4 regions of the Xanthobacter wiegelii genome follow, and region 3 is predicted to be linked to each of the others. Evidence: predicted binding sites of a transcription regulator. Region 3 holds the regulator's gene; each other region holds the start of a gene.
What was found. The regulator LexA, encoded in region 3, represses DNA repair genes until DNA is damaged. The targets are predictions, from matches to a motif close to TGTTCNNNNTGTGTTCNG.
Positions count from the first base shown of each region.

Region 1: the regulator LexA is predicted to act here: its motif matches at 2,494-2,511, upstream of V5F63_RS01575 (YifB family Mg chelatase-like AAA ATPase).
Region 2: the regulator LexA is predicted to act here: its motif matches at 1,263-1,280, upstream of parE (DNA topoisomerase IV subunit B).
Region 4: the regulator LexA is predicted to act here: its motif matches at 5,060-5,077, upstream of V5F63_RS18245 (PA0069 family radical SAM protein).

Region 1 covers NZ_CM195529.1:347,870-355,469, forward strand. Annotated here, with positions in the region: gene V5F63_RS01570 (hypothetical protein) at 188-796, shown strand; gene V5F63_RS01575 (YifB family Mg chelatase-like AAA ATPase) at 901-2,433, opposite strand; gene V5F63_RS01580 (class I SAM-dependent methyltransferase) at 2,571-3,353, shown strand; gene V5F63_RS01585 (polyhydroxyalkanoic acid system family protein) at 3,360-3,671, opposite strand; gene gshB (glutathione synthase) at 3,785-4,729, opposite strand; gene V5F63_RS01595 (YraN family protein) at 4,809-5,210, opposite strand; gene rsmI (16S rRNA (cytidine(1402)-2'-O)-methyltransferase) at 5,203-6,171, opposite strand; gene hypF (carbamoyltransferase HypF) at 6,226-7,600, opposite strand, start outside.
Region 2 covers NZ_CM195529.1:3,287,550-3,295,149, forward strand. Annotated here, with positions in the region: gene recJ (single-stranded-DNA-specific exonuclease RecJ) at 1-1,193, opposite strand, end outside; gene parE (DNA topoisomerase IV subunit B) at 1,394-3,448, shown strand; gene V5F63_RS15265 (MFS transporter) at 3,492-4,661, opposite strand; gene V5F63_RS15270 (DEAD/DEAH box helicase) at 5,001-6,578, shown strand; gene V5F63_RS15275 (TfoX/Sxy family protein) at 6,656-7,084, opposite strand; gene V5F63_RS15280 (ATP12 family chaperone protein) at 7,154-7,600, opposite strand, start outside.
Region 3 covers NZ_CM195529.1:2,469,617-2,477,216, reverse strand. Annotated here, with positions in the region: gene trpE (anthranilate synthase component I) at 1-1,142, shown strand, start outside; gene V5F63_RS11310 (anthranilate synthase component II) at 1,409-2,041, shown strand; gene trpD (anthranilate phosphoribosyltransferase) at 2,063-3,097, shown strand; gene trpC (indole-3-glycerol phosphate synthase TrpC) at 3,094-3,885, shown strand; gene V5F63_RS11295 (DUF2147 domain-containing protein) at 3,990-4,424, shown strand; gene moaC (cyclic pyranopterin monophosphate synthase MoaC) at 4,544-5,032, shown strand; gene V5F63_RS11285 (molybdopterin molybdotransferase MoeA) at 5,079-6,293, shown strand; gene lexA (transcriptional repressor LexA) at 6,451-7,161, shown strand; gene V5F63_RS11275 (ComEC/Rec2 family competence protein) at 7,279-7,600, opposite strand, start outside.
Region 4 covers NZ_CM195529.1:3,910,816-3,918,415, reverse strand. Annotated here, with positions in the region: gene V5F63_RS18265 (TerC family protein) at 112-855, opposite strand; gene V5F63_RS18260 (lipid kinase) at 856-1,824, opposite strand; gene V5F63_RS18255 (TetR/AcrR family transcriptional regulator) at 2,492-3,205, shown strand; gene V5F63_RS18250 (VOC family protein) at 3,208-3,657, opposite strand; gene V5F63_RS18245 (PA0069 family radical SAM protein) at 3,666-4,835, opposite strand; gene V5F63_RS18240 (aa3-type cytochrome c oxidase subunit IV) at 5,206-5,358, shown strand; gene V5F63_RS18235 (Re/Si-specific NAD(P)(+) transhydrogenase subunit alpha) at 5,395-6,558, shown strand; gene V5F63_RS18230 (proton-translocating transhydrogenase family protein) at 6,558-7,013, shown strand; gene V5F63_RS18225 (NAD(P)(+) transhydrogenase (Re/Si-specific) subunit beta) at 7,024-7,600, shown strand, end outside.

The DNA.
Region 1 (7,600 bases), 2.1 Mb from region 3:
AGATGCCCCGCTTAAGGCGGGTGCCCAGGACTTGAACGCCAGCATCACCATAGTTTTCCGACGCCACTGTGACAATGGGTGGACCGCTCACGCCAAAGCCTCGCGGACGCGCCTTGCCGCTACGGTGCCTCGGATGGTAGCGGCAGGTTTCCGGCGCGTCAGCGCCCGTGATTCGTTGGGGGACCAGATGATTTCGAACCGCACGCATCTTTCGGCCGTGCTCCTCGCCGGGCTCGTCCTTTTCGCGCCGGCCGGCCTCAAGGCGCAGCAGCGCCCGGCGCCGGTCGAGGTGACGCAGGTCTTCGTTCAGGGCATCGGGCAGGTGAACGTGCTCGCCTACAAGGCCAAGTTCGTCTCGGCTGATCCCGCCACCCGCCGCGTGGTGCTGGAGGATCCCGCCGGCCGCCGCTGGGCGGTGATTGCGCCCCCGCTGCTCGGCGACCTTTCGCTCTACCGGGTCGGCGAGAACCTGCTCATCCGCGTGGCGCCGGGCGTCGTCACCGCCCTCGGCAAGGCGCACCAGGGCCGGCCGGGCGAAGTGATGGCGGAGGTTGCCATCAACGACGGCCTCCCGGGCTGGCCGGAGGGCTTCGGCATCCGCGAGGTGAAGCTGACCTCCATCTTCGTGGGCCTCGACCCGGCAGCCGGCACCGTGACCTTCGAGGGGCCGGACGGCAACGTCCGCGTGGTCCGCGCCGCCAACGACAAGGTGCTGGCGGACGTGCAGAACGTGCGGCCGGGCGATCTCGCGCAGATCACCTATATCGAGGGCCTTGCCGTCAACGCCATGCGCTGAGGCGGAGGACCCTCAGAGCGATCTCCCGGCATCGGACGGTGCCGGGAGAGCGCGCTCCGCGGTGCGGACTGCGCAAGGCGCTGGCCAACGGCCCCGCCCCGGATCTATGCCGCAGCCCGCGGCCGCTCCGCCGCGGCGCGATAGGCGAGAGCTTCCGCCAGATGGCGGCGGCCCACCCCGTCCGCGCCGTCGAGATCGGCGAGCGTGCGCGCCACCTTCAGCACGCGGTGGTAGCCGCGGGCGCTCAGCCGCATGGCGTCGGCGGCATCGCGCAGCAGGATCGCGCCGGCCGAATCGGGCGTCGCCACAGCTTCCAGCAGCGGGCCTGAGGCCTCGGCATTGGTGCGCACATCCGGCCGGCCAAGGGCGGCATAGCGCTCCAGCTGGATCTCCCGCGCCATGGCGACCCGCGCCGCCACCTCCCGCGAGCCTTCGGCCGGCGCCGGCAGCACAAGATCGGAGGCTGAGACCGATGGCACCTCCAAATGGATGTCGATGCGGTCGAGGAACGGCCCGGAGAGCCGCGCCTGATATTCGTCGGCGCAGCGCGGTCCGCGCTTGCAGGTGAAACCGGGCTCCCCGGCGCGGCCGCAGCGGCACGGGTTCATGGCGGCGATGAGCTGGAAGCGCGCCGGATAGGTAACGCGATGGTTGGCGCGGGCGATGAGCACCTCGCCCGTCTCCAGCGGCTGGCGCAGGGAATCGAGCACCTGCGGCGTGAATTCCGGCAGTTCGTCGAGGAAGAGGACACCATTGTGGGCGAGCGAGACCTCGCCCGGCTTGGCCTTGGCGCCACCGCCGACCATTGCCGCCATGCTGGCCGAATGGTGCGGCGCGCGGAAGGGCCGGCGGTCCATCAGGGCACCATCCTCGATGGTGCCGGCCACCGAGGCGATCATGGACACGTCCAGCATCTCGGCCGGCGACAAAGGCGGGAGGATGGAGGGCAGGCGCTGGGCGAGCATGGACTTGCCCGCGCCCGGCGGGCCAACGAACAGGAGGTTGTGGCCTCCCGCCGCGGCCACCTCCAGCGCCCGCTTGGCAGTCTCCTGGCCCTTCACGTCGCGAAGGTCGAGCATGGTGTCTCCGGGCGGCTTCATCCGCGGCTCGGGCCGGCTCATCACCTGGCGGCCGGTCATGTGGTTGGCGAGCTGGATCAGCGACTGCGGGGCGAGAATCTCCATGTCGGGGCTGGCCCAGGCGGCCTCCGCGCCGCACGGCGCGGGGCAGATGAGGCCGTGCCCGCGCGCATTGGCGCCGATCGCCGCCGGCAGCACGCCGGCTACTGCCGCGATGGCGCCGTCCAGCGCCAGCTCGCCCACCACCGTGAAGCCGGACAGCGCATCGCCGGGAATGGCGCCGATGGCGGCCATCAGGCCGAGCGCGATCGGCAGATCGTAATGGGAGCCTTCCTTGGGCAGGTCGGCGGGAGCGAGGTTCACCGTGATGCGCCGCGCGGGCAAAGCGAGCCCGGAGGCGATCAGCGCGGCGCGCACGCGCTCCTTTGCCTCGGTCACCGCCTTGTCTGGAAGACCGACGATGGTGAAGGCCGGCAGGCCCGCGGCCACATGCACCTGCACATCCACCGGACGCGCCTCGACGCCCTCGAACGCGACTGTTGCCACCCGCTGGATCACAGCCGCCCCCTGCCTGCTGCCCGTCTGCATCCCAAGGTAGCGAAGCCCGCTTTGCTCTGCAAGAACGAAAGCGGAACAATCGCGCTTGCGCCGAGCGGCGCCGCGGCTATGCTGGCGGAAGAAACGGGAGATCAGCCATGGCCGCCGAAGGTGCAGGCGCGCGCAGTCACGAGGCGCATGTGGTCGAGATGTTCGGCCCCCAGGCCGCTGCCTATGTGGCGAGCGCCGTCCATGCGCGTGGCGCCGACCTCGATGCGCTCAAGGCCCTCGTGGAAGAGGCGCGCCCCGCCCGGCTGCTCGATCTCGGCTGCGGCGGCGGTCATGTGAGCTTCACCGCCGCGCCGTTCGCGGGCGAGGTGTTGGCCTACGATCTGTCCGAGGACATGCTGGGCGCCGTCGCCGCCGAGGCCAAGTCGCGCGGCCTAGCCAATATCGCCACGCGGCAGGGCGTCGCCGAGCGCCTGCCCTTCGCCGACGCCAGCTTCGACATGGTCGCCTCGCGCTACAGCGCCCATCACTGGCGCGACGTGCCCCACGCCCTCGCCGAGGTGCGGCGGGTGGTGAAAGAGGGCGGGCAGGTGGTGATGATGGATGTGATCGCCCCCGAATGGCCGGTGGCCGACACCTTCCTGCAAACCGTCGAACTGCTGCGCGATCCCTCCCACGGGCGGGATTACAGCGCCTCCGAATGGACCCGCTCCGCCGAGGAGGCGGGGTTTCGGGTGGTGCGCACGGCGCACCGTCGCCTGAGGCTGGAGTTCGCGTCCTGGGTGGCGCGCATCCGCACGCCGGAACTGCACGTGGCCGCCATACGCTCCCTCATGGCCGGCGCGAGCGCGGACGTGGCAACCCATTTCGAGTTCGAGCCGGACGGTTCCTTCTCCATCGACACGCTCACCCTTGAGCTGGAGACGGCCTGAACCGGCCTATTTCTTCTCCAGCATGAGCCGGCCCTGCTTCTGGATGAGATCCTTCGCCTTGCGGGCGACGAGATCCAGCATGAAGGGCAGCTCCACGGAGAGGTGCACGGCGTCATCCGCCACCTGAAGCTTGCCGCTGGCGGTCTGGCCGAGGGCGGCGATGCGGAAGTCGAGGTGCTCGCCCGTCCAGGTTTCCTCGAGGATGGAGATGTGGCGGGAAAAGCGCTCGCGCGCGCCGCTCAGCCCCGCCTGCAGGCGCCGCGTCGCCTCGGCCTTGCCGAGTCGGTGAGGAATGGAGGCGGTGAAGGGCTGTGCCATGATCGGTCCTGTCATGTGCCGCTGTGCGTTCCGCTGGTTAACGCCCGAGGACGCGTGGCGGTTCGCGCGGCGAGCCGATGGTGCCGCGTCGGTCCTGATGGGAAGGCGTGCGCTCAGGCCGCGCGGCGGGCCTCGATGCGGTCCCAGATCTGGGCCGCGATGTCCGGCCCGCCCAGCCGCTTGATGGCCCGCAGGCCGGTGGGGGAGGTGACGTTGATCTCGGTGAGGTTGCCGTCGATCACGTCGATGCCCACGAAGATGAGCCCCTTCCCGCGCAGGGAGGGGCCGATGCGGGCGCAGATTTCCAGCTCACGGTCGGTGAGGTCGGTGGGCTTCGCCGCGCCGCCGCGCACCATGTTGGACCTGAGGTCACCCTCGCTGGGCACGCGGTTCACCGCGCCCGCCGCCTCGCCGTCCACCAGGATAATGCGCTTGTCACCATGCTTCACCGCCGGCAGGAAGCGCTGGATCACCCACGGCTCGCGGAAGGTGGCGGAGAAGAGGTCGTAGAGCGAGCCGAAATTGAGGTCGTCGGCGGTGAGGCGAAACACGGCGGCGCCGCCATTGCCGTAGAGCGGCTTCATCACCACGTCGCCGAACTCGGCGCGGAAGGCCTTGATCTCGGTGAGGTCGCGCGAGATCAGGGTCGGCGGCATCAGGTCCGGAAATTCGGTGACGAAGATCTTCTCCGGCGCGTTGCGCACATGGGCCGGGTCGTTCACCACCAGCGTCTTCGGGTGGATGCGCTCCAGCAGGTGGGTCGCCGTGACATAGGCCATGTCGAAGGGCGGATCCTGGCGCATCAGCACCACATCCATCTCGGTGAGCGGAATGCGCTCGCGCGCGCCGAGGGTGAAGTGGGCGCCGGCCTCGTCCTTCACGGTGAGCGGCTCCACGGCGGCGAACACTTCGCCGTCGCGCATGGCCATGCGGTCGGGCGTGTAATGGAACAGCGCATGGCCGCGCTGCTGCGCCTCCAGCAGGAGGGCGAAGGTGGAATCGCCTTGAATATTGATGCTGGCAATGTGGTCCATCTGGACCGCGACCTTCAGGGCCATGGCAATCTCCCGCTGGCCTCTCAGGCCACGCTATCTGTCGGCTCTATCTATAGGCGGGCGGCGCCCGCCGCCACTCGGCTCACACGTCCATCTCGAAGGCGCCGGGCAGGTGCTCGGCCTCGCCTGTGCGGGCGAGGAGCACCGCGTCGAAGCGCATGTTGAGCGCGGACAGCTCGGGGTGTTCGGCGAGGTAGGCCTCCGCCGCCGCCGCGATGCGCCGCCGCTGGCGGGGCTGGAGGGAGAAGGCGGCGTCCGCGAGGCGCGCCCTGAGCTTCACCTCGCAGAAGACGAGGAGGTCGCCCTGCCGGGCGATGAGGTCGATCTCGCCCGCCTTGGTGCGCACCCGCCGGGCAAGCACAAGGAAGCCGTGGGCGCTGAGCAGCGTCGCGGCGCGCTCTTCCGCCGCGAGGCCGCGATCGTGGGCTGCACGGCGACGCAGCTTCCCCGCGTCCGGCGGAGGGCCGGCCGGGGCCTCAGGCATCCCCGCCCGGCTCCGGCTCCCCGGCACCCCGCGCCTGCGTGAGGGCGAGGGCACGGGCGTAGACGTCCCGCTTCGGCCGGCCGGTGGCGCCGGCGACGGCCGCGACCGCATCCTTCAGCGAGGCGTCCTTCAGGGCGCGCAACAGCGCTGTGTCGACGTCCGCGTCGCCGGCCGCCTCTTCCAGTGGCGGGCCGATGACGAGGACGATCTCGCCCTTGGGGTCTTCTGCGTCCGCATAGTGCGCGGCGAGGGCGGACAGATCGGCGCGCCGCACCTCCTCGAACGCCTTGGTGAGCTCGCGGCACACGGCGGCGCGGCGGGGGCCGAGCACCTCGGCAAGGTCCGCGAGGCTCTCGGCGAGGCGCGGGCCGGTCTCGTAGAAGACGAGCGTGCCCGGCACGGCGGCAAGCGCTGAGATGCGGTTGCGCCGCTGGCCGGCCTTGGGCGGCAGGAAGCCGTCGAACAGGAAGCAGTCGGTGGGCAGGCCCGCCGCCACCAGCGCGGCGAGGAGCGCGGAGGCTCCCGGCACCGGATACACGCGGAACCCCGCCTCGGCGGCCTCCACCACCAGCTTGAACCCGGGGTCCGACACCAGCGGCGTGCCGGCATCCGAAATGAGCACGACACGCTCGCCGGCGGCGAGGCGAGCGAGCAGCTTCGGCCGGGCGCTGGCGCCGTTGTGGTCGTGATAGGCCATGAGGTGGGTCTGGATGCCGTAGCGGTCGAGCAGCCGGCGGGAGATGCGGGTGTCCTCGCAGGCGATCACGTCGGCCGCCGCCAAGGTCTCCAGCGCGCGCACGGTCACGTCGGCGAGGTTGCCGATGGGCGTCGCGACCACGTGCAGGCCGGGCGCGAGGCCGGGGGCGGGCAGGGTTGAGCCGGCGAGGAGGAAGGTTTTCACGGCACCCGCGGCGCGGCCTTCGGGGCGGCTGTGCGGATGCGGACGATGGGGCGTGGTCATGGCCCCACCATAGTCCCGCCCGCGCCGGACGGGAACGGCCCCGCCTGCATGGCTTCACGCCATGTGTCGCGCCGCGGCGACGACCGCCTGCCCAAAGGCGAGGCCGCCGTCATTGGCTGGCACCTCGGCGGGGATGAGGGGGGTGAGGCCACGCGCGCCGAGCCGGGCGGCTGTCTCCTCCAGCAGGCGCGCGTTCTGGAACACGCCGCCGGACAGGGCGACGGCCCGGGTGCCGGCCTCCTCCGCCGCCCGCGCCGCGACCAAGACGAACGCTTCCGCCAGCCCGGCATGGAAGGCGGCGGACATTTCGGGGAACGGCCGTGCGGCGGCAAGGTCGGCGCGGAGGGCGCGCCAAAGCGGGGCGGGATCGATCTCGATGAGGTCGCCCTGCGTGCGGATGTCGAAGGGGTAGGGCGCGGCGTCCCCCGCCGCCACGGCTTCCAGCGCCATGGCCGCCTCGCCCTCGTGGGAGAGCCGGTCGGGCGCGAGGCCGAGGAGCGCCGCCACCGCATCGAACAGGCGTCCGGCGGAGGAGGCGAAGGGGGCGTTGAGGCCCTTGTCCATCATGGCGCGCAGGGTCGGCACCGGCTTTCCGGCGAACAGCGCGGCGAGGTGGGCATCGCCGTCCACCGCCGCGCGGCCGAATGCCCGGTCGAGATGGGCGAGCAACACGCGCCACGGCTCGCGGCTCGCCGCATCGCCTCCGGCGAGGGGGATCGGGGAGAGGCAGGCGATGCGGCGGCTTTCGCGATAATCGCAGAGCAGCACCTCGGCGCCCCACACGGTGCCGTCCTCGCCCAGTCCCAGCCCGTCGAGGGCGATGCCCACCACCTTGCCGTCGGCGCGCCGCCAGCCGTTCTCGGCCATGGCGGCGGCGATGTGGGCGTGATGATGCTGCACGCTTTCCAGCGGGAGCCCGCGCGCCTCGGCGAGGGCGGCGGCGAGGCGGCTGGCGCGGTAGTCCGGGTGGAGGTCCGCCGCGATCACCTGCGGCTTATGGGCGAAGAGGGCGGAATAATCGGCCAGCGCCGTCTCGAAGGCGTCGCCCGTGGCGGGCTCGTCGAGGTCGCCGAGGTGGTGGGAGAGGAGGGCGCGGGCGCCGTGGGTGAGGCAGAGCGCGCTTTTCAGTTCGCCGCCCATGGCGAGCACCGGCGGGGCGTCGGCGAAATCCTCCGGTAAGGCGAGAGGGAGCGGCGCGAGGCCCCGCCCGCGCCGCATCACGCGGAGCCTTCCGGCGGCGAAGCGCGCCACGCTGTCGTCGAGCCGGCGGGCGATGGGGCGGTCGTGCATGAGGAAGGCATCGACGATGCCGGCGAGGCCAGTTCGAGCTTCCTCATTCCGGAAGATCTGCGGCGCGCTGGAGCGGTTGCCGGAGGTCATCACCAGCGGGCAGCCGGTCGCCTTCAGCAGCAGATGGTGGAGCGGCGTA
Region 2 (7,600 bases), 820 kb from region 3:
TGGAAGCGCTCCTTCAGCCGCGCGGCGACGAGGCCGACGACGCCGGGGTGCCAGCCCTCACCGCTCACCACCACCACCGCGCCCTCCTCCGAGATGCCCAGCGCCGCATGCGCCTCGGCCTCTGCGGCGGCAAGGATGGCGCGTTCCACCTCCTGCCGCTCGGCGTTCAGGCGGTCCAGCTCGGCGGCGATGCCGCGCGCCTCGGCGGGGTCCTGCGTCAGCAGCAGGCGCGCGCCCAGCGTCGCCTCGCCGATGCGCCCGCCGGCATTGATGCGCGGGCCGATGAGGAAGCCGAGATGGAACGGCCGGGGCGGCCCGTCGAGCCGCGCCGCGTCCATCAGAGCGGTCAGGCCGATGCGGGTGCGCCGGCGCATGGCGATGAGCCCCTTCGCCACGAAGGCCCGGTTGAGGCCGATGAGCGGCACGACGTCCGCCACGGTCGCCAGCGCCACGATGTCGAGTGCCTCCAGCAGGTCCGGCGCCGGGCGCTCGGCGTTGAAATGCCCGCTCTGGCGCAGCGCCCGCACAAGCCCCACCGCCACCACGAAGGTGATCCCGGCGGCGCAGACATGGCCGAGGCCGGAGAGGTCGTCCTCCCGGTTCGGGTTCACGATGGCGGTGGCGGGCGGCAGCGTCTCCCCCGCCTGATGGTGGTCAATGACCACCACATCCATGCCGAGCCGTTTCGCGGCCGCCAGCGGTTCCTGCGAGGTCGTGCCGCAATCCACCGTCACCAGCAGGGTCACGCCCCGCGCGGCCAACTGCTCGATGGCCGGCACGTTCGGCCCGTAGCCCTCGAAGATGCGATCCGGAATGTGGAAGAACGGGTCGAGCCCGCCGGCCTGGAGCACGCCCACCATGAGGGCGGTGGAGCAGGCGCCGTCCACGTCATAGTCGCCGAACACCGCCACCTGCTCGCCGGTCGTGACCGCGCGGGCGAGGCGGGCCACGGCGGCGGGCATGTCGGTAAGCGTGTCGGGATCGGGCAGAAGGGTACGGATGGAGGGGTCGAGATAGCGCTCCACCTCGTCCAGCGGCACGTTGCGGGCCGCGAGCACGCGGGCGAGCAACTCGCTGATGCCGAAGCGCTGGGCCATGGCGAGCGCCGTCTGTCCCCCGCGCACGTCCAGCCGCTCCCGCCAGGTGCGGCCGGTGGCGGAGCGGGCGACGTCGAGGAAGAGGCGATTCGGCACGGCGATATTCACGCGCGCATGAAGCCAGAGGAGAGGCGCGGCGTCGAGCGCGGGGGATTATGGGGGTTTTGTTGCCATTCCGTTCCCCTTCGGCGCCGGGTCTGCCACACTGGGGAAATCAGGGGCCGCGGCGCCGTCCCGATTCGCGCCGGCCCTGCCGTTCTGCTATCTGGCGCCCAAACCTCCGACCTCAGAGTGCCATGTCCGACAGCGATAATTCCGACGATCTCTTCGCCGCCCGGCCGCGCGGCTCCAGCAAGGCGCCGGCGAAGGAAAGCGCGCGCGGCAAGGCCGCAGTCGTGCCTCAGATGGCGGGCGATTATACCGCCGCCCACATCGAGGTGCTGGAAGGGCTGGAGCCGGTGCGGCGCCGGCCGGGCATGTATATCGGCGGCACCGATTCCAAGGCGCTGCACCACCTCTTTGCCGAGGTGATCGATAATTCGATGGACGAGGCGGTGGCCGGCCATGCCACCTTCATCGAGGTGCAGCTGGGTGCCGACGGCTATCTCACCGTCTCGGACAATGGCCGCGGCATCCCGGTGGAGGAGCACCCGAAGTTCCCCGGCAAGTCGGCGCTCGAGGTCATCATGACCACGCTGCATGCCGGCGGTAAGTTCGACAGCAAGGTCTACGAGACCTCCGGCGGCCTGCACGGCGTGGGCGTCTCGGTGGTGAACGCGCTCTCCGACGACCTGGAAGTGGAGGTCTCGCGCAACCAGACCCTCTATCGCCAGAGCTTCTCCAAGGGCCTGCCCCAAGGGCCGCTCAAGGAAGTCGGCCGCATCACCAACCGGCGCGGCACCCGGGTGCGCTTCCATCCCGACCCGGAGATCTTCGGCGCCGGCGCGCACTTCGAGCCGGCCCGCGTGTTCCGCATGGCCCGCTCCAAGGCGTACCTGTTCGGCGGCGTGGAAATCCGCTGGGCGTGCGATCCCGAGCTGCTGAAGGCCGGCGAGAACATCCCGGAGAAGACGGTCTTCCGCTTCCCCGGCGGCCTCAAGGACTATCTGGCGGCGGACCTCGAAGGCAACACGCTGGTCCATCCGGACATCTTCGCCGGCCGCATCCAGAAGACCGGCGGTCACGGCTCGGTGGAATGGGCGGTGGCGTGGGTGGCGGATGCCGATGGCGGCATCTCCTCCTACTGCAACACCATTCCGACCCCTGACGGCGGCACCCATGAGAACGGTCTCAAGGCTGTGCTGCTCAAGGGCCTGAAGGACTATGCGGAGCGCGCCGGACAGGGCAAGCGCGGCTCCGTCATCACCGGCGACGACGTGATCACCGGCTGCGCCGCCATGCTCTCCGTGTTTGTGCGCGAGCCGGAATTCCAGGGCCAGACCAAGGACCGCCTCGCCACCGCCGAGGCCGCCCGCATCGTCGAGCAGGCGCTGCGCGACCCCTTCGACCACTGGCTCGCCGCCAACCCGGTGCAGGCGAGCCGCCTGCTCGACCATGTGATCGACAGGGCCGAGGAGAGGCTGCGCCGCAAGCAGGAGAAGGAGGTCTCCCGCAAGACCGCCGTGCGCAAGCTGCGCCTGCCCGGCAAGCTCGCCGACTGCTCCAACACCGAGGCGGCGGGCTCCGAGATCTTCATCGTCGAGGGCGACTCGGCCGGCGGCTCGGCCAAGCAGGCGCGGGACCGCAAGACGCAGGCAGTGCTGCCCCTGCGCGGCAAGATCCTGAACGTCGCCAACGCCACCCGCGACAAGCTTGCCGCCAACCAGCAGCTCGCCGACCTCGGCCAGGCGCTGGGCTGCGGCACGCTCACCCATTACCGCGAGACGGACCTCAGGTACGAGAAGGTCATCATCATGACCGACGCCGACGTGGACGGCGCGCACATCGCCTCCCTCCTCGTCACCTTTTTCTTCCGCCAGATGCCGAAGCTGATCGAGGAGGGCCACCTCTTCCTCGCCGTGCCGCCGCTCTACCGCATCACGCAGGGGGCCAAGACCCTCTATGCGCGGGACGACGCCCACCGCGAGCGGCTGCTGAAGAAGGAGTTTTCCGCCAAGGGCAAGGTGGATGTGGGCCGCTTCAAGGGCCTCGGCGAGATGATGCCGGCGCAGCTCAAGGAAACCACCATGGACCCGAAGACGCGCACCCTGCAGCGCGTCTCCGTGGAGGATGCAGAGCGCGCCGCCACCGTTGATCTCGTGGAACGGCTCATGGGCAACAAGCCGGAAGCGCGCTTCGCCTTCATCTCCGAGCGCGCCGCTTTCGCGGGCGAGGAGATGCTGGACATCTGAGCCGGCGCTATCCGTCCTCGCAGGGGGCTCGGGCGGCACCTTGCTACAGCGTCTCTGACGGCGAGATGTGCCCCTTGCGCGGCTGGAGCAGCCCGGCGGGGCCGGCGAGCACCAGCATGCCGATGCCGGCGGCGATGAACATGGCCACCACCCCGGCGAAGCCCGCCGCCTGCGTCAGCGCCAGCGCACCCACCGCCTGGCCGATGAAGAAGAAGGAGGCGAACAGCGCCAGCGCCGATCCGCGCGCCTCCGGGGCAAGCTCGGTGGCGAGGATCTGCAGAACGTTGTGGATCATGTAGAAGGCAAATCCGGCGGCGCCGAAGATCGCCGCCATCAGCAGGAGCCCGTGGGCGCGGGTGGCGAGGATCAGCAGCACCCCCACCCCGGCGGCGCCCCACCGCACCATGCCGCCGAGCCCGAGATAGCGCACCAGCAGCGGGACGGCGAAGGTATAGAATGCACCGCCGATGGCGAAGGCGCCGAGCGCGATGCCCGCCTCCTTGGCATCGCCGATGCCCTGGTGGACCATCAGCGGCGCCACCAGCGGGAACACGCCGAAGCTCAGCGCGCCCTCGATGGCGACAACGCCATAGACTTTTATGGACAAAGGGTTGCGCAGCACGATGCCGTAGCGGGCGATGGACGCGGCGAACGACAGGGGCTGACGCTGCCCCTCCTCCGTGAGCCCGAAGATGGTGGCGAGCGCGGCGAGGGCGGCGACGCCGAAGGCGGACCAGAACACCTCGCGCCACCCCGCCATCTCGGCGATGAAGCCGGCCAAAGCCGAGCCGGAGAGCTGCCCCAGCACCAGCGCGAGCAGCACCCGGCTGAGCGCCACCGGCCGGCGCTCGTACGCCACCCTGTCGCCCACCGTCGCCAGGACCACCGGGATGATGCCGCCGGCGAAGGCCCCGGAGAAGACGCGGGAGGCGAGCAGCATCTCGTGGCTGGTCGCGGTGGCCGACACCGCGAGGCCGATGGAGAGCATGACGAGGTTCCCGCGGATGAGCCGCACCTTGCCCACCGCATCGCCGATGGGGCCGAACACCAGCTGCATCACCGCATAGGGAAAGGTGAAGGCGCTGGCGAGCATGGCCACCTGCTGCAGCGTCACCTGAAGGTCGCTCGCCAGAATGTTCAGCATGGGATCGACGACGCGCATGGAAAACGCGCTCGCGAACGCCGCAAGACCGAGGACGAGAAGAAAGGGCATGGGATCCGGGACGGCGACAGGGCCGCCATCCCTGCGGCGTCGGGCGGGATGGGTCAACCCGACGAGGCCGCATGGGTGCAGCGCACACACATTCACTCAACGCATGGCGGGTGCTCGGAAAGCGTGCATTGACGCAACCTCGTCCGCGCTTTCTGGCGTTTTCGACCCCGAATCGGCGACCCCGGCCGGAAAACATTGACACGGCGCATCATTTTCTTATGTTGCTATGCGTCGTCCGAGATATGTCGAATCCAAGCGCGCCGACCGACGACCACTCGTCTGACCCCGTACGGCACGGGACGTTCGATCAGCGGCGCGCCGCCGCATCCAAAAGATGCAATGTCATTTTCCGAACTCGGCCTGAGCGACAAGGTCCTCGCGGCGGTCGCCGACACCGGCTACACGATCCCGACCCCGATCCAGGCCCAGGCCATCCCCCATGTTCTCGCGCGCCGGGATGTTCTCGGCCTCGCGCAGACAGGTACCGGCAAGACCGCCGCCTTCACGCTCCCCATGCTGACGCTGCTGGAGCAGGGCCGCGCCCGTGCCCGCATGCCGCGCACTCTCATCCTGGAGCCCACCCGCGAGTTGGCGGCCCAGGTGGAAGAGAATTTCACGCGCTACGGCAAGTACAGCAAGCTGAACGTCGCCCTGCTCATTGGCGGCGTTTCCTTCGGCGACCAGGACTCCAAGCTCGCTCGCGGCGTGGACGTGCTGATCGCCACCCCGGGCCGCCTGCTCGACCATGTGGAGCGCGGCCGCCTGCTTCTCTCCGGCATCGACGTTCTCGTCATCGACGAGGCCGACCGCATGCTGGACATGGGCTTCATCCCGGACATCGAGCGCATCTGCAAGCTCGTGCCCTTCACCCGCCAGACGCTGTTCTTCTCGGCCACCATGCCGCCGGAGATCCAGCGCCTCGTCTCGCAATTCCTCTCCAACCCCGTGCGGGTGGAAGTCTCCAAGCCCGCGTCCACCGCCACCACGGTGACGCAGGAACTGGTTGCCTCCGGCCGCGAGGACTATGAGAAGCGCGACGTGCTGCGGGAGCTGATCCGCAGCTGCGAGAACCTGCAGAACGGCATCATCTTCTGCAATCGCAAGCGCGACGTGGCGGTGCTCCACCGCTCGCTGCAGAAGCACGGCTTCAATGCCGTCGCCCTGCACGGCGACATGGACCAGCACGCCCGCATCAAGGCGCTGGACGAGTTCCGCAACGGCGAGGCGACCCTGCTGGTGGCCTCCGACGTGGCCGCGCGCGGCCTCGACATCCCGGCGGTGAGCCACGTCTTCAATTATGACGTGCCGCACCATTCCGAGGATTACGTCCACCGCATCGGCCGCACCGGCCGCGCCGGCCGCGCCGGCACGGCCTACACCATGGTCACGCACCTCGATGCCAAGTCCCTCTCGGCCATCGAAAAGCTGATCGGCAACCCGATTCCCTGGCACGGCCCGGCCCTCGGCGATGCGCCGCCGGCCTCCGAGCGCCGCGGGCGCGAGGATGGCCGTCTGCGCGGCAAGCGCCGCATGGACAAGGAGCCGCGCGAGGGTCAGCCCCGCGAGGCTCGTGGCGATCGCGAAGGTCGCGGCGAGCGCGAGCCGCGCCGCGAGCGCGAGCCCCGGGCCGAGGGCGCGGAGCGTGCCGAGCGGCCCGAGCGTCAGCCGCGGGCTGAACGGGCGGAGCGTCCCGAGCGCGCCGAACGTCCCGAGCGTCAGGAGCGGGAACGCGCCGCGCGTCCGGAACGGTCCGCCGAGCGTGGCGACCGCCCCGAGCGCAACCGTCGTCCCACCCGCGAGGATGCTGCCGAGGCGCGTCCCCCGCGCCGCGAGCGGGCGCCTGCCAACGAGCCGGCCGACATGTCCCACCTCCCCGCCTTCCTCCTGCGCCCCGTGCGCGTGAAGGCCGGCGCGTGAAGGTAGCTGCGTGAAGGCCTGCGCCGACCTCCGGGCCGGCGCATCCTTTCAAATGTTCTGATGGATCAGCGCGCCGCTCAGCCTTGGGCCGGCGCGCTTTTCTTTTTGGCGGCGGGCTTCTTCCCGGCCGCGCCAGCCGCCGGCTTCGCCTTCTTCGGGGATGCTCCGCCTACGGGCTTCGCTTTGGCCTCATTGGCCGCATGTGCCACGAAGAGGGCGCGGCGGGCGAGGGCCGCGAGGTCCTCGGCATCGTCCAGCGCCTCTTCGGGCACGGACCAGAAGCCGCCCATGGTGCGGGTGACGCCCTTGGCCAAATAGCTGAAGGGCACGGAGCCCCGCCCCTTCAGATCCTCGGCCAATGCGGCATCGGCCTTGAGATAGAAGGTGTCGCCGGCCCACAGCGCGAACATCAGCCCGTCCGCATAGAGCCCGGCCCCGCCGAACATGCGCCGGACCGCCACCGGGCCGAAGGCGGCGAAGAGATCGGCAATCGCGTCCTCGTCCATTCCCCCTCCCTGCCCCGGCGTGTGGCCCTCCCACGCTCAAGCGCCGCGCGGGCTTGAAGGGGGAGCGGATCAGCCCACCAGCGCCAGCACCTGCGCGGCGGCGTCCATCTCGGTGCGGCGGGCGGCGCGGCGGAGACTGGCGAGTTCGTCCTCACCCCACTGCTCGCGGTTGAAATCCTCATCCACATGAGCCGCCGTCCAGGCCTCATCGGCGGAGAGGGCGCCTTCCGCCACCGCGAGGGCGAGGAGGGCGGAGCCCGTGAGGGTGGTCATGGAATGCACGGCCGCGAGGCGCAGCGGGTCGGCCGGCACCAGCGCCCGGACCTTCGCCAGCGACTCCTCCGGCTGCGCCACATGGGTGACGCCCTCGGCGAGGTAGAAGCGCGCGCCGTGGGTCGCCTTCATCCAGTCCAGCACAGCATCCCAGTGCTTCGCCTGCCGGTCCAACAGCTTCTGCGGACCATCGGCGCGATAGAAGAGCATGTCGGTGCCGGCGTAGTTCACTACCTCGTCCGT
Region 3 (7,600 bases):
CCGGCGTGTTCGGCTATCTCGGCTACGACATGGTGCGGCAGATGGAAAAGCTCGGGCCGGCCAAGCCCGATCCCATCGGCGTGCCCGAGGCCCTGCTCATCCGCCCCACCGTGATGGTGGTGTTCGACGCCGTGAAGGACGAGCTGACCGCCGTCACCCCCGTGCGGGCGAAGGAGGGCGTCTCGCCCCGCGCCGCGTGGGAAGCGGCGCTGGAGCGGCTCGACCAGGTGGTGGCGGACCTCGACCGCGCCATCGCCCACCCCGCGCCGGAGCCGTTCCACGGCGAGGTCTCGCAGGTCTCCAACACCGGCGCAGAGGAATTCTGCGCCATGGTGGAGAAGGCGAAGGACTACATCCGCGCCGGCGACATCTTCCAGGTCGTGCTCTCCCAGCGCTTCGAGAGCCCGTTCACCCTGCCGCCCTTCGCGCTTTACCGCGCGCTGAGGCGGGTGAACCCGGCGCCGTTCCTCGTCTATCTCAACTTCGACGGCTTCTCGGTGGTGTGCTCCTCGCCGGAGATCCTGGTGCGGCTGCGCGACGGCAAGGTCACCGTGCGCCCCATCGCCGGCACCCGCAGGCGCGGCGCCACCCATGCCGAGGACGAGGCGCTGGCGGCCGAACTGCTCGCCGATCCCAAGGAGCGCGCCGAGCATCTGATGCTGCTCGACCTCGGCCGCAACGATGCCGGCCGCGTCTCCCGCGTCGGCACGGTGAAGGTGACGGATTCCTTCTTCATCGAGCGCTACAGCCAGGTGATGCACATCGTCTCCAACGTGGAAGGCGCCATCGACAAGCGCTTTGACGCGGTGGACGCGCTGGCGGCGGGCTTTCCGGCCGGCACGGTCTCCGGCGCGCCCAAGGTGCGGGCCATGGAGATCATCGACGAGCTGGAGAGAGACAAGCGCGGCATCTATGCCGGCGCCATCGGCTATTTCGGCGCCAATGGCGAGATGGACACCTGCATCGTGCTGCGCACGGCGGTGGTGAAGGACGGGCGCATGTTCGTCCAGGCCGGCGCCGGCATCGTCTACGACTCGGTGCCCGAGAGCGAGCACCAGGAATGCGTGAACAAGGCCAAGGCCCTGTTCCGCGCCGGCGAGGAAGCCGTCCGCTTCGCCGCCCGCGCCGGGAAGGGGCAGTGAGGGGATGGGGATGACACGTCACGAGCGATGGTGAAGCGGGAGCAGCCCTGACTCCCTCTCCCCTTGCGGGAGAGTGCCGGGGTGAGGGGTTCGCGCCGCTTGCGCGAGGGCCGGGACGGCTGAGCCGCCCCCTCACCCCCGACCCCTCTCCCGCAAGGGGAGAGGGGGAGCTACGCGAGTTACCTGCCCATCACCATTGACCGTCCGTCATTCCTCGCCTTAACACCCGCTATTCCCGCTAAAGCGGCGCGGGGCCGGAGTTCCAGATGTCCGCCACCCAGGTTTCGGCCAATCCCTCCCCGAAGGTCACGCTGATCGATAATTACGACAGCTTCACCTACAACCTCGTCCATTATCTCGGTGAGCTTGGCGCCACCGTCACCGTCCACCGCAACGACACCGTGAGCGTGGAGGACGTGCTGGCCGAGAAGCCGGACGCCATCGTGCTCTCCCCCGGCCCCTGCACGCCCAACGAGGCGGGCATCTGCCTCGATCTCATCGCCAAGGCGGGGGACACCGTGCCGATGTTCGGCGTGTGTCTCGGCCATCAGGCCATCGGGCAGGTGTTCGGCGGCGACGTGGTGCGCGCGCCCTCCCCCATGCACGGCAAGATGAGCGAGATTCTGCACGAGGGCAAAAGCGTCTTCCGCGGGCTCAACCATTCCTTCCAGGCGACGCGCTACCACTCGCTGATCGTCGAGCGGGACACCCTGCCGGACGCGCTGGAAGTCACGGCCCACACCGGAGACGGGCTCATCATGGGCCTCGCCCACAAGAGCCTGCCCATCCACGGCGTGCAGTTCCATCCCGAGAGCATCGCCTCGGAGAACGGCCACGCGCTGATCCGCAATTTCCTCGAGATCGCCGCCGCCTTCAACGCGCAGAAGGCCAAGGACTGAGACGGGGGACGAGGACACACCATGGACCAGTTCAAACCCCTGCTCGGCAAGGTGGCCACCGGCGCAAGCCTCAGCCGCGAGGAAGCCGCCTTCGTGTTCGACCGCATGATGTCCGGCGAGGCGACGCCCTCCCAGATGGGCGCGCTGCTCATGGGCCTGCGCGTGCGCGGCGAGACGGTGGAGGAGATCGCCGGCGCGGTCTCCGTCATGCGCTCCAAGATGCTCACCGTGGAAGCCCCGGACGAGGCGGTGGACGTGGTGGGCACCGGCGGCGATGCCTCCGGCTCCTACAACATCTCCACCTGCGCCAGCTTCATCGTCGCGGGCGCCGGGGTGCCGGTGGCGAAGCACGGCAATCGGGCGCTCTCTTCCAAGTCCGGCGCGGCGGATGTGCTCTCCGCGCTGGGCGTGCGGCTGGATCTTGATCCGGCCGGAATCTCCCGCTGCATCGGCGAGGCCGGCATCGGCTTCATGTTCGCCCCCTCCCACCACCCGGCCATGAAGCATGTGGGCCCGACGCGGGTGGAGATGGGCACGCGCACCATCTTCAACCTGCTCGGCCCGCTCTCCAATCCGGCCGGCGTGAAGCGGCAGATGGTGGGTGTGTTCGCGAAATCCTGGATCGTGCCTTTGGCCGAGGTGCTGAAGGCGCTGGGCTCAGAGAAGGCGTTCGTGGTCCACGGCTCGGACGGGCTCGACGAGATCACCATCTCCGGCGGCACCGACATCGCCGTGCTGGAAGACGGCCGCATCCACACCTTCACCCTCAATCCGGAAGATGTGGGCCTTTCCCGCGCCCCCGCCGAGGCGCTGAAGGGGGGCGATGCCGCCTACAATGCCGCCGCCCTGCGCGCCGTGCTGGACGGCGCCCCCGGCGCCTATCGCGACGTGGCGGTGCTGAACGCCGCCGCCGCGCTCGTGGTGGCCGGACACGCGAAGGACCTCACCGAGGGCGTCGCCTTGGCGCAGACGAGCCTCGACACCGGCTCCGCCCGCGCACGGCTGGAACGGCTCGTCACCCTCTCCGCCTCTCTCGCCCCGGAGGCCGCGCAATGAGCGACATCCTCACCAAGATCGAGGCCTACAAGCGCGAGGAAATCGCCGCCGCCAAGAAGGCCCGCCCGCTCAACGAGATCGAGGCCGCCGCCCGCTGCGCGCCCCGGGTGCGGCCCTTCGCCGGGGCCATCGAGCAGAGCCTCTCGGAAGGTCGCACCGCGCTGATCGCCGAGATCAAGAAGGCCAGCCCCTCCAAGGGCCTGATCCGCGCGGACTTCGATCCGCCGTCGCTTGCCCGCGCCTACCAGCGCGGCGGCGCCACCTGCCTCTCGGTGCTCACCGACACGCCCTCCTTCCAGGGCGCGCCGGACTATCTGAAGGCCGCCCGGACGGCGGTGAGCCTGCCGGTGCTGCGCAAGGATTTCATGTACGACACCTATCAGGTGGCGGAAGCCCGCGCCTGGGGGGCGGACTGCATCCTCATCATCATGGCCGGGGTGGACGACGCCCTCGCCCGCGACCTCGCGGATGCGGCGGCAGCGTATGGCATGGACGCCATCGTGGAAGTCCATGACGACGCCGAGCTGGACCGCGCGCTGGCGCTGCCCTGCCGGCTCATCGGCATCAACAACCGCAATTTGCGCACCTTCGAGACCACGCTCGAAACCTCCGAGCGCCTCGCGCCCCGCGTGCCGAAGGATCGCATCGTCATCGGCGAGAGCGGCATCTTCACGCCGGCCGACGTTGCGCGGCTGGCGCAGGTGGGCATCGGCACCATCCTCGTCGGCGAGAGCCTGATGCGTCAGGAGGATGTCGCTTCCGCGACGTGCCAGCTGCTCGCAGGCTAGGCTTGCCGTATACGTGAAGTTACGCCTTAATACGTGAGGTGGCCCGAGAAGAGGCCGCAGCACCGGCCCCTGCGTCGCCGGTGCCTCACGGGAGGAACAGCTTCATGAGGACCACGCTTTTCACGGCGCTCGCCGCCGCCAGCCTTCTCGCCATCCCGACCTTCGCCACCCCCGCCTTCGCGGCCGACCCGACGGGCCTGTGGCAGACCCCCACCCGCAGCGGGCAGGTGGAAATCTCCAAATGCGGCGCCAGCCTCTGCGGCCGCCTCGTCTCCTCGGAAGGGCTGAAGGCCGATCCGGCGCTGAAAGACGTGAACAATTCCAACGCCAGCCTGCGCGGCCGGGCGCTGAAGGGCCTCACCATCCTCACCGGTTTCTCCGGCGAGCCACAGGAATGGACCGGCGGCAGCATCTACAATGCCGAGGACGGCAAGACCTATTCCGGGACCATCACCATGGACGGCGACAACACGCTGAAGCTGCGCGGCTGCGTGGTGGTTCCGCTCTGCAAGACGCAGGTGTGGACCCGCCTGCGCTGAGCGCCGACCCGCGCCGGCAACACAGCCTTTCCGCGGCCCTGCGGCTGCGGCGGTGGACAGGCGCCGCCGCGGACGCCATCTTCCCGTCCGACATCGAATCCGGGAAGACCGCGACGGCCATGGCCAGCCTGACCCATCTCGACGACCAGGGCGCCGCCCGCATGGTGGACGTCTCCGACAAGGACGCGACCACCCGCGAGGCGCTGGCCGAGGGCCGGGTGGCGATGGCACCGGAGACGCTGGACCTCATCCTCTCCGGCAACGCCAAGAAGGGCGACGTGCTGGGCGTGGCGCGCATCGCCGGCATCATGGCCGCCAAGCGCACCCACGAGCTGATTCCCCTCTGCCATCCGCTGATGCTGACCAAGGTGGAGGTGGAGGTGGTGCCCGACCCCGCTTTGCCCGGCCTTCACGTCACCGCCCGCGCCAAGGTCACGGGCCAGACCGGCGTGGAGATGGAGGCTCTGACCGCCGTCTCCGTCGCCTGCCTCACCATCTACGACATGGCCAAGGCCGCCGACCGCGGCATGCGGATCGAAGGCATCCGCCTCTTGGAAAAATCCGGCGGCCGCAGCGGCCATTTCCGCGCCGACGCCGGAGCGGCCTGAGCCTTTTCCGCTAATCACAGCACGTCCAGAGTGAGGGAGCCGCGCCATGGCGCTCATGACCGTCGAGGAGGCCACCGCGCTCATCACCCAGGGCGTCGTCGCGCTCGGCGTCGAGGAGGTGCCGGTGCAGGCCGCCGCCGGTCGCGTGCTGGCGCGCGATCTCGTGGCCCGCCGCACCCAGCCGCCGGCCGACATGTCGGCCATGGACGGCTACGCCGTGCGCGGTGCCGATATCGTCGAGACACCCGCCCACCTGACGGTCATCGGCGAATCCGCCGCCGGCCGGCCCTTCGCGGGCACGGTGAGCACCGGGCAGGCCGTGCGCATCTTCACCGGCGCGGTGGTGCCGGAGGGCGCCGACACGGTGGTGATCCAGGAGAACGTCACCCGCGAGGGCGACACCATCACCACCACGGCGCCGACTGCGGCCCTGCGCAACGTGCGCAAGCGCGGCTGCGATTTTTCTGAAAGCACGCCGGGCCTCTTTGCCGGCCGCCGCCTGACCGGCCGCGACATCATGCTCGCCGCCGCCATGGACCATGCGACGCTGCCGGTCGCCCGCCGCCCGCGCGTCGCGCTGCTGCAGACCGGCGACGAACTCGTGCTGCCGGGCCAGGGCACCGGCAAGGACAGCGAGATCGTTGTCTCCAACGCCTTCGGCCTCGCCGAGCTGGCCCGCCGCGCCGGGGCGGAGGTGACCGACCTCGGGCTCTTCAAGGACGATCTCGCCGCCATCCGGGCCGTGGTGGCGCGGGCGCTCTCCGGTGAATTCGATCTCGTGGTGTCCTCGGGCGGTGCCTCGGTGGGCGATCATGACCTCATGGCGCCGGCGCTGAAGGCCGAGGGGGTGGACCTCTCCGTCCACAAGATCGCGCTGCGCCCCGGCAAGCCGCTGATGTTCGGCCATCGGGGCGATGTGCGGGTGCTGGGGCTGCCCGGCAATCCGGTCTCCTCCCACGTCTGCGGGATGATCTACCTCGTCCCCCTCGTCCGCGCGCTCCAGGGCGATTCCCGCCCCGGCCCCGAGACCGTGCCGGCGCGCCTCGCAGCCAACCTGCCGGCCAATGACGTGCGGCGGGATTTCATGCGCGCCACCCTCGAGCGCCGGCCGGACGGCACGATCCACGCCACGCCCTCTCCCTCCCAGGACAGCGCCATGCTGAGCATTCTCGCTGCCGCCGACTGCCTTCTGGTGCGCCCGCCTTTCGCGCCCGAAGGCCGCGTCGGCGATGCGTGCGAGATTATTCTCCTCGACGATTGAGCGCTTAACGGAGCCTTCACCACTTGCGGAACACAAAAGGAACAGATAAAGACTGTTCATGATTTGTTTCGCGGCGCACCGGGCTGGGTGCGCCTGAAATCGGGACCGGCCAGAGGCGCTGGCTCCAGACGGTGCGTGCAAGGAACGGGGCCAGGGAATGCTCACTCGGAAGCAATACGACCTTCTGCGCTTCATCCATGAGCGGCTGAAGGAAACCGGTGTTCCCCCCTCCTTCGACGAGATGAAGGAGGCGCTGGACCTGCGCTCCAAGTCCGGCATCCATCGTCTGATCACCGCTCTGGAAGAGCGCGGCTTCATCCGCCGCCTGCCCAACCGCGCCCGCGCGCTGGAAGTCGTCCGCCTGCCCGACAGCGTCGCGCCGGGCCTTGCCTCCGCCCGCTCGGCGGGGCGTGGCTTCTCCCCGTCCGTCATCGAGGGCAGCCTCGGCAAGGTGCGCCCGGTGCCCGAGGATGATGAGGCGGGCCAGGTGGTCTCGGTGCCGGTCATGGGCCGCATCGCCGCCGGCACGCCCATTTCCGCCATCCAGAGCCGCAGCCACACCCTGAACATCCCGCCGGAAATGCTCGGCAGCGGCGAGCATTTCGCCCTTGAGGTGCGCGGCGACAGCATGATCGAGGCCGGCATCCTCGACGGCGACACGGTCCTCATCCGCAAATGCGATTCCGCCGACACCGGCGACATCATCGTCGCGCTGGTGGACGACGAGGAAGCCACCCTCAAGCGCCTGCGCAAGAAGGGCGCCTCCATCGCGCTCGAGGCCGCCAATCCGGCCTATGAGACGCGCATCTTCGGTCCCGACCGCGTGCGCATCCAGGGCCGCCTCATCGGCCTCATGCGCCGCTACTGATCCTTATTTCTCCTGCGGGAGATTCGGAACGGGGTGAGGGGCGCGGCGGTCCACGCTCAACGGGCGCCTGCGCTTTCCTGAAGGCGTTGCCCCTCACCCCGACGCTTGGCCGACATGTCACGGAGCCATTGCATCCGCCTGCGGATCGCCGGCATCGGCGGCGCCGGGTTCGGATGCGGGCTCCGGCGGCAAGGGCGCCATCCAGGGGCGGGATACGGCGGCCTTCCGGCTTGGCTCGGCGACGAGCGTGCCATCGCGGAGGGAGAAGGCGAGCGTTCCCGTCCGCACCAGCTTTTCCAGCGTCAGCACGTCCGCCTGGCAGGCGCGCGGCGGGACGTCTCGGGTGACGACCATGCGGGAATTCAGGCAATCCGCCTCCAGGCTTTCGACACGTCGGGACACGGCGATGGTGCCGCCGCCGGGCAGCGGCGCGGTGCAG
Region 4 (7,600 bases), 1.4 Mb from region 3:
CCTTGAGTCGCGGGCCGACCCGCCCGCGCCGCGAGCATAGCGAGGCCCACGGCGCGTTGGAATGCGGCGCTGCGACGGGCTGGCGCCCGGAATGGCGCCGGGAATGGCGCCTCAGTGCCCTTCCCCCGCCGCGCGACGGCGGCGGACCAGCATGTTGAGCGCCTCGATGGCGGTCGAAAAGCCCATGGCGGCGTAGACGTAGCCCTTGGGAACGTGGGCGCCGAAGCCTTCGGCGATCAGCGTCATGCCGATCATGATGAGGAAGCCCAGCGCCAGCATCACCACAGTGGGGTTCGACTCGATGAAGCGCGCCAGCGGGTCGGCGGCCAGCAGCATGCAGGTCACCGCCGCGATCACGGCGATGATCATGATCGGGATATGCTCGGTCATGCCCACGGCGGTGATGATGCTGTCGATGGAGAACACGAGGTCGAGAATCAGGATCTGCACGATGGCGGCGGTGAAGCCGATGGTCACCTTGCTGTCCTTCACGTCCTCCGCGTGGGTGCGCGGGTCCACGTTGTGGTGGATCTCGGTGGTCGCCTTCCACACCAGGAACAGGCCGCCGGCGATGAGGATGAGGTCGCGCCAGGAGAAGGCGTGGCCGAACACCTCGAAGATGGGCGCAGTGAGCCGCACGATGATGGCGATGGTGCCGAGGAGGCCGAGGCGCATGATGAGCGCGAGGCCGATGCCGATGCGCCGCGCCCTGCTGCGGTATTGCTCCGGCAGCTTGTTGGTGAGGATGGAGATGAAGATCAGGTTGTCGATGCCGAGCACGACTTCCATGGCCACCAGCGTCACCAGGGCGACCCACGCGGCGGGATCGGCCGCGAGTTGGAGGAGGTAGTCCATCTAGGAGGTGCCTTCAGCGAGGGGTTGCGATGAATTCTGGACCGCGCCGCCGGCTTCACGCTCGGGCTGGGGCGCGGACTGTGGCGGCGCGTGGACGCGGATGGCGGCGGGCCGGATGCTGAAATGCGCCGGTGTGTAGGTGACCAGCTCGCCGTCGGTATTGACCGGACGGGGACGGCTGGTGCGCACCACCACCTTCCGCGTGCGGAAGGCCCGCACATCGTCCCACTGGCCCTGGGTGCCGTTGCGCAGGGAGGGCAGGAGGGCGAGGAGGCGCCACCAGTGGTCCACCTCCAGGCTGTAGAAATCGAGCTGTCCGTCGTCGGCGGTGGCGTTGGCCTCCACCGTCATGCCACCGCCGTAGTGGCGGCCGTTACCCACGGACACCTGAAGGGTCCGCACCGCCTCGGCCGTTCCGTCATGCTCGATGTAGGCGGTGAACAGCCGCGACTGGATGAGCAGGCGCGCAGCGACGATGCCGTACCCGACCACGCCGAAATAGCGCTTCGCCTCGCGTGTGAGCGCGCGGGCGAGATCGGCGGAGAAGCCGATGCTCGCGACATTGAGGAAGGGGTGGCCGTTGACGTCGCCGAGATCGATGAAGCGCGGCGGATGGGCCAGGATGACCCGCGCCGCCGCCATGGGATCGGTGGGAATGGAGAGCGTGCGGGCGAAGTCGTTCGCCGTGCCAAGCGGCAGCACTCCGAGCGGAAGCTGGGTGTCGAAAAGACCGGAGGCGGCGGCGTTGAGCGTTCCGTCGCCGCCGCCGATGATGACAAGGTCCACTGCGTCCGCGCGGGCGCGCAGGAGGTCGGAGATCTCGCCGGCTGGCGGCAGCGGGGCTTCCAGGAGATCAAGACCGGTCTCGAGCAGGGCGCGCACGCCATCGAGCGGTAGCGCGCCGCCGCGGGCGTGCGGGTTCACCATGAACAGCGCGCGCCGCCGGGTCTTGGGGCCTTGCTCGGTCATGCTGACACGGGGCTCGGCAATGGGAAGGAAACCATGGGGCCTCTGGACGGAGCGCGCAAATCACGCCTGATCCGACATCACGCAGAAAATCTGCGCCAGAGGGGCCCGGACCAGTGAGCGGAGAAATGGGGCGTGGAAGCAAGCCGCCAAGAGGGTGTGGCGGAATGTCGCGAGCCAGCGGCGTCTCGGGAAGAGATCGGCGGTTCGGGCTTTCAGGAGGAGAAGATCAGAGGGAGGAGAGCGGGGGCGTTGCTCTCCTCCCTCTACATCCGGTCAGCGCCAGGGTTGCGGCACCTGGAAATGACCGAACTCCTCAACCGGGAAAGGAGGGAGGAGAGCGGGGGCGTGCTCTCCTCCCTCATTTCAATCAGCACCTGGGTTGCGGTTCCAAGGGGCTGACCGAACGGTTTGGTTCGATGAACATTGACATATCGCACCGCTTTCGGCAAAGCAACAGCGAACTGAACGGTTCGGTCACAAAAATTCTTGCGAAGGCCTTCCGGGCGGTGACCCCGCGTTCGCTCGCATGGCCTGTCGTCGGCACTAAAGCGACCCGTGTGGCATCGTTGCCATGGCCGCGGTGCAAGGCGCTTCGGGGGCCGTCAATGCGCTTGCGCGCAGGATGGGCGATGACCGAGAACGAAGACATGACGAAGAGACGCGCAGGATGATGGACAGGGACGGCGATATCGCCCTCGAGCCTAGACAGGCGATCGGCTCGCAAGAGAGCGCACCGGGTGATGCGCACGAAGGCGCGTCCGGCGCGGGCCAGGATCCTGAAAAGCGCAACCAGATCCTCGCCGGCGCGCGGCAGGTGTTCTTCGACCGCGGCTTCGATGCCGCCAGCATGGGCGACATCGCCCGCGCGGCCGGGGTCTCCAAGGGCACGCTCTACGTCTATTTCGAGAACAAGGACGACCTCTTCGCCGAGCTCGTCTCCAGCGAATGCTGCGAGACCGCCGAACGCATGTTCGTGGTGGATCCGGATGAAGAGGATCTGGAGGCGGCGCTGACCAAGATCGGCCGCTCTTTCGTCGCGGCCATCCTGCGTCCCAGCAGCATCGCCCTGCTGCGGACCGTCATCGCCATCTCCGGCAAGTTTCCCGACGTGGGGCGACGCTTCTTCGAAGCCGGCCCGTGCGCAGGCATTTCGCGCCTCTCGGTGTTCCTGCGCATCAAGGTGCAGCAGGGCCTGCTCGACATCGAGGACGTGGATCAGGCGGCCAGCCAGTTCCTCACCCTCTGCAAGGATGGCGTGACCATTCCCGTCCTCGTCGGCGCGCCGGATGCGCCCGATCCGGCGGCGGTGGAGAAGTCGGTGCGCGGCGCGGTGCGGGTGTTCCTGCGCGCCTATGGCAGCGACCGGCGCACCGCGCCCTGATCTCACGCGCCCGGCAGCACAAGCCTGCCCTCTGCATCGAACGGAAAGAAGGGATTGTGGGCGACCTCCCACAGATGCCCGTCGGGGTCGGCGAAATAGCCGCTCGTTCCACCCCAGAACGCCTTTTGCGCCGGCTTCACCACGCGCCCGCCCGCCGCTTTCGCCCGCGCGATCAGGTCCCCGGCCTCTTCCGGTGAACCGACGTTGCAGGCGAGCGTCACGCCGGAGAAGGCCTGCGGCGGGGTGTCGTCCAGCGTCGCGTCCGCCGCGAGGCGATCCCGGGGAAAGAGGCTCAGCACCACATTGCCGGCGTGGAAGAAGGCGACGTTGCCCGCTTCTCCCTCTGCCGCTGCGCTCTCCCTGAGGCCGAGCGCGCGGTAGAAGGCGGCGGCCCGCGCGAGGTCAGATACGCCGAGCGTGACGAGATGAAGCCTGAGGTCCGGCGCGGTCATGGCATTCCTTACGCGAAGAGGTCGAGCTGCTCGCCCGGCTGCTTTGGGCGGCGGAAATGATCGGTGGTGAGCTTCAGCCCGCGTCCGGCGAGGCCGAGCCGGCGAGCCGCGATCTCGAACCGGCGGCCCACCGTCCACGCATAGGGACCATCCCCGCGCCCCCTCTTGCCGAAGGTTGAGTCGTAATCCTTCCCGCCATGCATCTGGCGGATCAGGTTCAGCACATGGCGGGCCCTGTCCGGGAAATGCGCCACGAGCCATTCGCGGAACAGGTCGGCGATCTCCAGCGGCAGGCGCAGCATCACATAGCCGGCCTCGGACGCCCCGGCGGCCTTGGCGGCATCGAGGATGCGCTCGATCTCCATGTCGTTCAGCGCCGGGATGAGCGGGGCCGTGAGGACGGCGGTGGGGATGCCGGCATCGGTGAGGCGACGGATGGTGCCGAGGCGGACATGGGGGCTGGCGGCGCGCGGCTCCATCGTGCGGGACAGGTGCGGGTCGAGCGTGGTCATGGAAATGGCGACCTTCGCGAGGCCCTTCTCCGCCATGGGCCCGAGGATATCGATGTCGCGCACCACCAGCGCCGACTTGGTGACGATCCCGACCGGATGGCCGAAATCGGCCAGCACCTCCAGGATGCGCCGGGTCAGCTCATAGCGCCGTTCGATGGGCTGGTAGGGATCGGTATTCGTCCCCATGGCGATGACGCGCGGCTTATAGGACGGGTGCGACAGCTCCCGCGCGAGCAGTTCCGCCGCGTCCGGCTTCACGAACAGCTTGGTCTCGAAATCGAGGCCGGCGGAGAGGCCCTGATAGGCGTGGGTCGGCCGCGCGAAGCAATAGATGCAGCCGTGCTCGCACCCCCGGTAGACGTTGATGGAGCGGTCGAAGGCGATGTCGGGCGACTGGTTGCGGGTGATGATGGTGCGCGCCCGCTCCTCCGTGACTTCCGTCCGGAAGGGCGGCAGGTCTTCCAGCGTCTGCCAGCCGTCGTCGAACAAGACACGGGCGGCCGGCTCGAAGCGCCCGGCCGCGTTGGACACCGCGCCCCGGCCACGCCGCCGCTCGGCCTCCACCCCCGTCCCGGTCTCGCCGTCGAGAGCAGCGGGCAAGGAATCTGGCAAGGAATCTGGCAGCGCAGGGGCGGCCGCCCGCCGTTCCTCTGCGAGACGCCCCATGATCCGCTCGGCGCGCGTCTTGATCGGCGGGGAGGCGATGCGCGCGCCGCCGGACATGGCTTTAGGCTGGGCGGCCTTCGATTGTGTGGCATTGGTCTGCGCGGCCTTGGCCGTCAGCGGGTGAAGTGGCGCGGCAATTGGTCCCCCCGGGACGGGCGGGGCGGCGGTGCGCGGGCCGTGGGAATCGCGTGCGGGGCTCATGCTCAAAAAGCTAGCACCGAAACCGGAACATAACAAGAACATTGCCAACTCGGCGATCGACTGGCGGATCGCGTCGTTTAATCTGGAATACTGTACACCAGAAGGCAGTTGCCAGACATTCCCATCTCCGGTAAAGGCCTCAGAAGACGCTTAGGAGCAGGGGGATAAGATGGCTGAACACGCCACGATCGAATATGCCACGGCAGACGGTAACGATTATCCCGAGCACGAGCGCACGTACGCCATGTTCACGGCCCTCGCCAAGTGGGGCACCATCGGCGTTGCTGCCATCCTCGTCCTGATGTGGATTTTCCTCCTCTGACCCGCTGAGCGGCCGGAGCACCGGAGAGATCAAGCAATGAAAATCGCTGTTCCCGCCGAGATCGATCTCGGCGAGCCGAGGGTTGGCGCGACCCCGGATACGGTGAAGCGTCTCGTCGCACTCGGCGCATCCGTGGCCGTGGAGAGCGGCGCGGGCGTGAAGTCCGGCATTCTCGATTCCGACTTCGTGGCGGCAGGCGCCACCATCGCCCCGTCGGCATGGGACGCGCTCAACGGCGCGGAAGTCGTACTCAAGGTCCGCCGGCCGACGGAAGCCGAACTTTCGTCTTACAAGCCCGGCGCCCTCGTGCTCGCCATCATGGATCCCTACGGCAATGACGCGGCGCTGGCCGCGATGGCCAATGCCGGGATCGCTTCCTTCGCCATGGAGCTGATGCCCCGCATCACCCGTGCGCAGGTGATGGACGTGCTCTCTTCGCAGGCCAACCTCGCCGGCTATCGCGCGGTGATCGATGCGGCCGCCGAGTTCAACCGCGCCCTGCCGCAGATGATGACCGCCGCCGGCACCGTTCCGGCCGCGCGCGTCTTCATCATGGGCGCGGGCGTCGCGGGCCTTCAGGCCATTGCAACCGCTCGCCGCCTCGGCGCCATCGTGACCGCCACGGACGTGCGGCCCGCCGCCAAGGAACAGGTTGCCTCGCTCGGCGCCAAGTTCGTCGCGGTGGAGGACGAGGAATTCAAGCAGGCCGAGACAGCGGCCGGCTACGCCAAGCCCATGTCGGCGGAGTACCAGGCCAAGCAGGCCGCGCTCGTCGCCGACCACATCAAGAAGCAGGACATCGTCATCACCACCGCGCTGATCCCGGGCCGGCCCGCGCCGCGCCTGGTGACGGCGGAGATGGTGGCCTCCATGAAGCCGGGCTCGGTGCTGGTCGACCTGGCAGTCGAGCGCGGCGGCAACGTGGAGGGCGCGGTGCCCGGCCAGGTGACGTGGGTGGGCGATGTGAAAATCGTCGGCCATCTCAACGTGCCGGGCCGCATCGCCGCCTCGGCGTCGCCGCTCTACGCCAAGAACCTGTTCAACTTCTTCGAGACGATGGTCGACAAGGCGTCCAAGGCGCTGGCCGTCAAGTGGGACGACGAGCTGGTGAAGGCCACGCTCCTCACCCGCGACGGCGCCATCGTGCATCCGAACTTCGCACCCAAGAATCCCGCAGCGAGCAGCGAGGGAGCGGCCTGATGAATCCCGCCACAGCCCAGTCCGCGGCGGACGCCGCACTTCAAGCCCGCACCGCCGCCGAAATCGCGCGGCAGGCCGCGGAAGCCGCGCAGCTCTATGCCGACCAGGCGGCCTCCGCCCTCGGCGCTGCCGCCCACGCGGCGACCGGAGGGGCCATCGACCCCTTCGTGTTCCGCCTCTCCATCTTCGTGCTCGCGGTGTTCGTGGGCTATTACGTGGTGTGGTCGGTGACCCCGGCGCTGCACACCCCGCTCATGAGCGTCACCAACGCCATCTCGTCGGTCATCGTGGTGGGCGCGTTGCTCGCCGTCGGCGTGACCACGGTGGGCGATTCCAGCCACGCCTGGGGCGCGCGCATCTTCGGCTTCATCGCCCTCGTCTTTGCCTCGGTGAACATCTTCGGCGGGTTCATGGTGACCAGCCGGATGCTCGCCATGTACTCCAAGAAGAAGTGAGGCGAGGCCCATGACCGCGAACCTCGCCGCCCTGCTCTACCTCGTTGCAGGCATTCTCTTCGTGCTGGCCCTGCGGGGCCTCTCCCATCCCACCACCTCGCGCCAGGGCAACCTGTTCGGCATGGTGGGCATGGGCATCGCCGTCCTCACCACGCTCGCGCTCTCCCCGCCGTCCGACGGGGTCGGCTGGGTGCTGGTGCTCGCCGGCATCGGCATCGGCGGTGGCGTCGGCGCCGTGGTGGCCAAGCGCATCGCCATGACGGCGATGCCGCAGCTGGTCGCCGCCTTCCACTCGCTGGTGGGCTTGGCCGCCGTGCTCGTCGCCGCGGCCGCGCTCTATGCGCCGCGCGCCTTCGGCATCGGCGATCCCGGCCACCTGCACGCGGCGAGCCTCGTGGAGATGTCGCTGGGCGTGGCCATCGGCGCGATCACCTTCACCGGCTCGATCATCGCCTTCGCCAAGCTCAACGGCAACATGAGCGGCAAGCCGATCATGCTGCCGGCGCGCCACCTCATCAACGGCGGCCTCGCGCTGCTGCTGCTGATCCTTATCGTCGCGTTCGTGCTCACCGGCTCGATCACGCTGT